2 regions of the Paenibacillus sp. Y412MC10 genome follow, and region 2 is predicted to be linked to the other one. Evidence: riboswitches for the same ligand, from Rfam matches in the RefSeq annotation. Region 2 holds a riboswitch; the other holds the start of a gene.
What was found. A riboswitch is a leader RNA that binds a small molecule or an ion and turns the genes downstream of it on or off. The one in region 2 is predicted to bind cyclic di-AMP.
Positions count from the first base shown of each region.

Region 1 (3,552 bases), 2.2 Mb from region 2:
CCGCTTCGAGGCGTAGGCATGGCTTCGCCGGGAACGGTTAACAGCCGGGAGGGCATTGTCATTCACGGCACGAATTTGCCGGAATGGACCAACGTCCCTCTCAAAGCCTGGATGGAACGAGATCTGAATACGGAAGTACAAGTGCTGAATGATGCCAATGCAGCCGCATGGGGCGAATATGTAAGAGGTGCCGGCCGAGGGTCGACGAACATGGTTTACGTGACGCTCAGCACAGGCATCGGTTCAGGCATCGTGCTGGATGGCAAGCTGTTTCTGGGCAGCAATTCCTTTGCAGGGGAACTTGGGCATCATATCATTGATCCCAGCGGTCCGCAGTGCAATTGCGGCAGCCATGGCTGCTGGGAGGTGTTTGCTTCAGGAACGGCCATCGGCCTGGCAGCATCCCAGCGGATGCTTACCCAGACCAGCGTTATTTCTGAACTGGCCGCAGCCGATGGAGGCGTGAACGCCAGGCATGTATTCGAGGCTAAACGTCTTCATGACCCCGTCGCAGTGGAGGTCATCGATCGTGCCGTCTATTACATGGCACTTGGACTGGTTAACGTCATTCACAGCTTCAACCCCGATCGCATCGTGGTTGGCGGGGGTGTGAGCAGAGCAGGCGAGCTTCTTTTCCCGCAGCTTCGGGAAATGACGGATAAGCTGGTCATGCCGTCCTATCTAGGAACCTACGAGATCGTTCCTGCGGGACTGCGGGACGATGTTGGCCTGGTGGGAGCCGCAGCCTTGTTCCAATAATATATTCGTAAGAAAAGGCAACAAAAGCCGCCCTCAAGGGCGGCTTTCTGATTATTCATGAAGAGAGCGGGAAACGGAGCGATCATATTTGCGTAAGCGAAGTCCGTAACTTGTGACAGGTGATAGGCGTAAACCGTAAGCCGTCATCCGTTTTCACTGGAGTCGAGTTTTTGGTTTCCTATTAGGTTTGTTTGTATCCGACAAACAATAAGCGGTTGCCCGCACTTTCCCGCCCGCCGACGGAAGCCGCCGGCTCCAAACCCGCACGCGAGGCGGCCTGCAGGCTTGGAGCCGGCGGCTTCCGCTATTCCATGTATTTTGATGCGTCGAACGTAATCATGCTCGTATGGTTGGCATGCTCGATCAGTGAGGAGAGCCTGGTCACTTCGCGTTCCTTCTTGCGCGCCTGCGCCTGATAAGCTTCCGGATCGTATAAGGCCACGTTAAACAGCGTTACGGCGCCATCTCCGCTTCCCCGGCCGCTCTGGCGCTCCAGCTTCTTGCGGGAGCCGAGATGGGCAAGCTGTCCGATATCGCTGCGCATTTGTTTGGCGAGCTCGATCGCCTCCATGATGGTCATGTCGGAGCCGTTCCAACTAATGGTCTGCGTCGTGTTGGAGATTGCCATCAGCAGATCCAGCTTTCTGTAATCCGCTGCGGCGGCTTCGATCTCTTCCGTAATGGCATCCACGCTGCGTGCAGGATACTCCGCCGTTTCCCCTTTTTCAATGATCGTGCTGCTGTTGTTCAAGCGTTCCGACATCAATTGATTCATGAGACGGTTGATTGCTGCCCGGACTGCCAAAGCTTCAGCCATCGTAATTTGACTCATAAGCGAAGGATCACCTCTTTGATTTCTTGTCTGAATATGTAAACGTTCCGAACTGCAAAAAAGTTGCATGCCCGTTAACAAAACGTCGCCGGAGGTTCGATGGAGTGTTACATAATTGTCATGAGTATACGAGATGGCATAATGAAAAAACATGAAAATTTTCAGCCTATACGACATTGATTAACATATAGTGATAGATTTCTAGGATATTATTGACAGCATCCTTGCTTGTATACTATATTAAGAGAAGGTTACAAAATGTTAATGAATTTTGCCGAATTTCGTTTGTGAAAACGGGGGAACCGTCTTGGGTGAATTATTCTTGTACCATAGAGAGTATAGGGAACCTTCAACCGAACCCTTAGCTAACTCCGTAGGCATCGAAGGAGAGAACGTATTTTGAAGAAATTTGTCATCACATTGCTTGGGTCTGCAATTATTTTTTCTTCTGGTGCCGTATCAGCTTATGCTGATCAACAACCGAATTTTCAGCATCAAGTGAAGCAATTGGTAGGAACGCCTTATAAATGGGGCGGAACAACGACAAGCGGATTTGATTGCTCCGGATTTATTCTGTATATGTTTAGAAATTTCGACATGGATCTTCCGCGCACATCCCAGAGTCAGGCTAAAGCCGGGGTTCATGTGGATCGCGAGGATCTGAGAGTCGGAGATTTGGTATTCTTCAATACAAGCGGCAGCGGCATTTCCCATGCGGGCGTTTACATTGGAGATGGACAATTTGCGCATGCTTCCAGCAGCAAGGGCGTAAGAATCAGCAAGCTTAGCGACTCCTATTACGAACCGCGTTATGTTACGGCGCGCCGTGTATTGAGTCAAGAGAACTATGCTAAACTGGTAGGAAGCGCAAGCTAATTGGAATACGCAGTTTAGAGTTCGATACATAACCGGAAAGCCTGACAAGAGATGATCTTGTCAGGCTTTCTTTTTTATTGAAGATCATAATTTGGGTCTCTACGAAAGGACTCACTAGATTATTCCTTTACGACAGAGGCATTCACGGCGGCTTCCATGCCATTATTATAGGAACGGAACAAGCCCAGACGCCAGAAGGCGGCACCTTTCAGATCATAGCGCTTGGCCAAGCCGAGCTTATCGTCGACGGATGTGGCCGTTTCGCTGCTTAAGCTGATGCCGAGCAGGAGCTTCTGCTTAGGAACGCCTGCCTGAAGTGCCTGCTGAATGGCTTGGTCCACCAGACTGTTGGGTTCAGGAACCTGGGCTTTGGTGCCAACCGGATTGTACTGATACGCCATGACGATGAGATCATCGGCAAGGGAGGCCAGCGTCTTGTAATCATAGCCTTTATAGGCGCTGTTCAATGGCGGAACGGCTAAGGACAGAGCAATGTCGCTCGGCAATGCGGCTTTCAATTGCTTGACGTAATCATTAAGCAGCTTCTGCTGCTTCGCGGCATCCAGTTTAAAACCGAGCCCTTCGAAATCAAGCACCACGCCGCCGAATCCGTTATCCGCCACCGCAGTCGTGATGCCCTCAATGGACTTTTGGCGAAGGCTGCTGTCGCTGAGGACTTTGGTTAATTCGCCGTTTCCGTCCAAAGCGTAAACCATAAGGTACGGTTTAATCTCCCGATCCGCAGCATCCGCAACAATCGATTGCGGAGTCACGTCGCCGGCCGCCGCAGGCAGACGATACTCGTCGCCTTGAAGCGTAAACTGACCTTCCCGATCAATGCGGCTCCAGCCGAAGGCGACTGAATTCATGGATGCTACGAGATCCCGCTCTTGGAAAGATTGCAAAGCGTAAAAGGCTCTTAGATGCATTTCGCGCTGCGGCGACACGAGGGAGACCGTGCGAGTCGCCTGATTCCAGCCGACATTAACGCCGAATTGGCTGCTGAACGAGCTGAGCGGAATCAGAACGCGGCCTTCCCGCTGGACAGGGGGAGCGGCCAGCTTCACTTTTTTACCGTTGACGGT
Region 1 covers NC_013406.1:4,499,961-4,503,512, reverse strand. Annotated here, with positions in the region: gene GYMC10_RS19430 (ROK family protein) at 1-759, shown strand, start outside; gene GYMC10_RS19425 (hypothetical protein) at 1,064-1,591, opposite strand; cyclic di-AMP (ydaO/yuaA leader) riboswitch at 1,854-1,987, shown strand; gene GYMC10_RS19420 (C40 family peptidase) at 1,991-2,467, shown strand; gene GYMC10_RS19415 (stalk domain-containing protein) at 2,587-3,552, opposite strand, start outside.
Region 1: another riboswitch for cyclic di-AMP. It lies ahead of GYMC10_RS19420 (C40 family peptidase); the one in region 2 lies ahead of GYMC10_RS29610 (APC family permease).

Region 2 (3,552 bases):
AGTAATGAATCAAGCAGGGAACAAGCCCGCTATTTTTTTAAATGGTAGGGAACCGTCGTGATGATCACGTCTCTCCGATACAGGAGATGTGCCCGGATGAGCAGGCTGGATTGATTGTGCAGGAAATTATGCCAGCCCTTCTTGGGGATGAACTGCGGAATGACGACGGTAACCTGATAGTCGGATTCGCTGGCCTTGCGCTGCACGGTATCGATGAATTTCGTCAGCGGCTGAATGATGCTCCGATAAGGCGAGTGCAGCGTCACCAGCCGGATGTCCGGCTGCCACTTTTTCCATTTTTCCTGGAAGGCGACTTCCTCCTCCCGCTCGAACGGCACGTACACCGCGATGATTTGGCCCGCTCCCAGCGATTTGGCGTAATTCAGCGAGTTCTCCACCACATGCGTGATTCCTGCCACAGGCAGGATGATGACATTCCCCTCAATCGGCTTAACCGGCTCGCAAGTCGTAATCCGGAGCTGGTCCGCTACCGCCTCGTAATGCTTGCGGATCCGGGTGAAAATCCAGATGATCAGCGGCAGGAATATCAGCACGGTCCACACCTGGGCGAATTTCGTAAAGAAGAAGATCATGGTCACGATAAAGCTGATGCATGCGCCGGTGGTGTTAATGATCAGCTTGACGATCCAGCCTTCAGGCTTTTCCCGAATCCATTTCACCATCATCCCCGTCTGGGAGAGGGTAAACGGGATAAACACGCCGACGGCATACAGCGGAATCAGATGCTCGGTTTTGCCTTCAAAAGCCAGCAGCAGCAGAATGGAGAAAAATCCAAGAATAATGATTCCGTTCGAGTATCCCAGACGGTCGCCGCGGACGGTGAACATTCTAGGAATGAACTTATCCTTCGCCAGATTGACGGCCAGCAGGGGAAAAGCGGAATACCCCGTGTTGGCGGCGAGGATCAGAATTAAGGCCGTTGTCCCTTGTATGAAGTAATAAAGCGCATTTCGCCCGAAGGTATGCTCGGCAATTTGGGAAACGACCGTGACTTGTTCGCTGGGACTGACCCCATAGTAATAAGCCAGGAAAACGATGCCCGAAAATAACAGGGCCAGCAGCGATCCCATCGCCACCAGAGTTTTGGCGGCGTTATTCGGGGCCGGGTCTTTGAAATTCGGAATGGCATTGGAAATCGCCTCCACGCCGGTCAGGGCGGAGCTGCCCGAGGCAAATGCGCGCAGGAGCAGGAACAAGCTCAGCCCGGCTACGGGCGTGCCGATCGGCGTATGAAGCTCCGGAGACGCATGGCCTGTGGCAATGTTGAATATCCCTACCCCGATCAGGATAAATAACGCAAGCACGAACAGGTAAACCGGATAAGCCAATATGGAGGCCGACTCCGTAACTCCTCTTAAATTCAATACGGTCAAGCATAGAACGAACACGATGGAGATCGGCAGATTATAGGCGTGTAATTCCGGAAAAGCCGACGTGATCGCATCCGTCCCGGCCGACACGCTGACCGAAACCGTCAGGATATAGTCCACGAGCAAGGAACCGCCGGCCACCAGCCCCGGGTACATGCCCAAATTCCGTTTGGACACGACATATGCGCCGCCGCCGTGCGGATAGGAGAAAATAATTTGTCTGTACGACAGGATAAGTGCCAGCAATAAGACCAGGACGCCGACGGCAATCGGTATGGAATACCAATAGGCAGCTGCCCCTACGGTCATCAACACAATGAGGATTTGTTCCGGGCCATAGGCCACGGACGATAGCGCATCGGATGACAGGATGGCCAGCGCCTTGGTTTTATTCAGCTTTTGTTCGCCTAATTCCGTTGATTTAAGCGGTCTTCCGATGAGGAAGCGCTTGATTGAGGATAACATGGTTGTTTTTCACCGCCGCTTAAGATTAAGTTCATGGTAGAAGCTCCCGGAACGGACTTCTATCGGTGTTTTTTATATGCTGGACATAGGAACGGTCACCATGCCTATGCTGATTTTTGGCAAACAAAAAACACAGGTTAGAACCCTGTGTTTGATCACAAGTTCACAACCCTCCCGATCAACGCTGACGAGGTTAGCTGTCGGATTCGGGCGGTGAGAGTCGCCCTACCTGATTCCATCGCGGCGTACGTACGCGACGCATCAGGATTCACCCCATAGTATGGTTGAAGGATCCTATAGGTATCCCTCCATACGGTTGGTTCCCCCGCTTTCCATCATGGAAATTAAGCGAATGTCATGTGAATATGAAGAATGTTTTCGAAGCTGAATAGTATATTACGCCTGCTCCAATCGTTTGTAAAACATCCTCCAACGATCATTCGAACAGAATTATTTATAAAAAATGACAGATAAGCGCTTACATAAAGACGTGGCTTTGACAGGCTTTTTATTTTGCATGTTTACTGCGAAAATCACGAGTTTCTATAATATGGAGGATTAGGAGTGGGGAACAAATTCGCCATGCCGGTCTCGGGGGAGGAGACACTGGCATGGCGAATTTTTTTGGGAGTGGTCCATGATTCGGCAAGGAAGAGAAAGGGTCTGGTTTCCTCTTCTTTGCTCTTGATAGGAATATACCCGGGGGGGAGAAAAGTGAATCACCTGATTAGAAAAAAATGTATGACTTTACTGGAACCCCGATTTTCTTTTAAGATAAAGGGATATGATGCAGCCGAGCATAGGGGGGAAGTACGAAATGACTCAAGCGATGATTCATCAGGAAAACGGCGTATTTCCGGCGGTATGTCCGTTGGATTGTCCCGATACATGCGGCCTGCTGCTGCATAAAGAGAACGGAAAAATCGTCAAGGTGACCGGTAATCCGGAGCATCCGATTACGCAGGGAGCCATCTGCAATAAAGTCCGTAATATGGCACACCGGGTGTATCATCCGGAACGCGTGCTCTATCCGCTGCGAAGAGTAGGTCCCAAGGGTGAGGGCGCCTTCGAGCGGATCAGCTGGGACGAAGCCATTCAGGAGATTGCCGGACGCTATAAGGGCTTGATCGAGGAATACGGCTCCGAGAGCATCCTGCCCTACAGCTTCTACGGCAATATGGGGATATTGAGCGTCGACGGCATGGACCGCAGATTCTTCAACAGGCTGGGTGCCAGCCGCCTGAAGCAGTCGATCTGCAATTCCGCGGGCAATGAGGGCTGGAAATCCGTGATGGGGTTTAATGGGGGAACCGTTCCGGAGGACACCGTACGAGCCGACGTCATCCTCGTCTGGGGCGGCAACATCGTCAGCACCAATATGCACCAGATGGTGATTGCAGAGAAAGCGCGCAAAGCCGGTGCCAAGGTCGTTGTGATCGATGTCCACAAGAACCAGACGGGGCAATGGGCCGACTGGTTCATTCCGCTGTATCCAGGCACGGATGCGGCGCTGGCCGTCGGTCTCATGCACATCATGTTCCGCGACGGCATGGTGAATGAGGAATTTCTCCGGAAGTATACGATTGGCCATGAAGCCTTGCGCGAGCACGTCAAAGAATACACGCCGGAGCACGTTTCTTCCATTACCGGCATCTCGATCGAGGATATCGAGAAATTGGCCGAGCTCTACGGCCGG
Region 2 covers NC_013406.1:6,690,628-6,694,179, reverse strand. Annotated here, with positions in the region: gene GYMC10_RS29610 (APC family permease) at 30-1,856, opposite strand; cyclic di-AMP (ydaO/yuaA leader) riboswitch at 2,023-2,217, opposite strand; gene GYMC10_RS29605 (molybdopterin-dependent oxidoreductase) at 2,674-3,552, shown strand, end outside.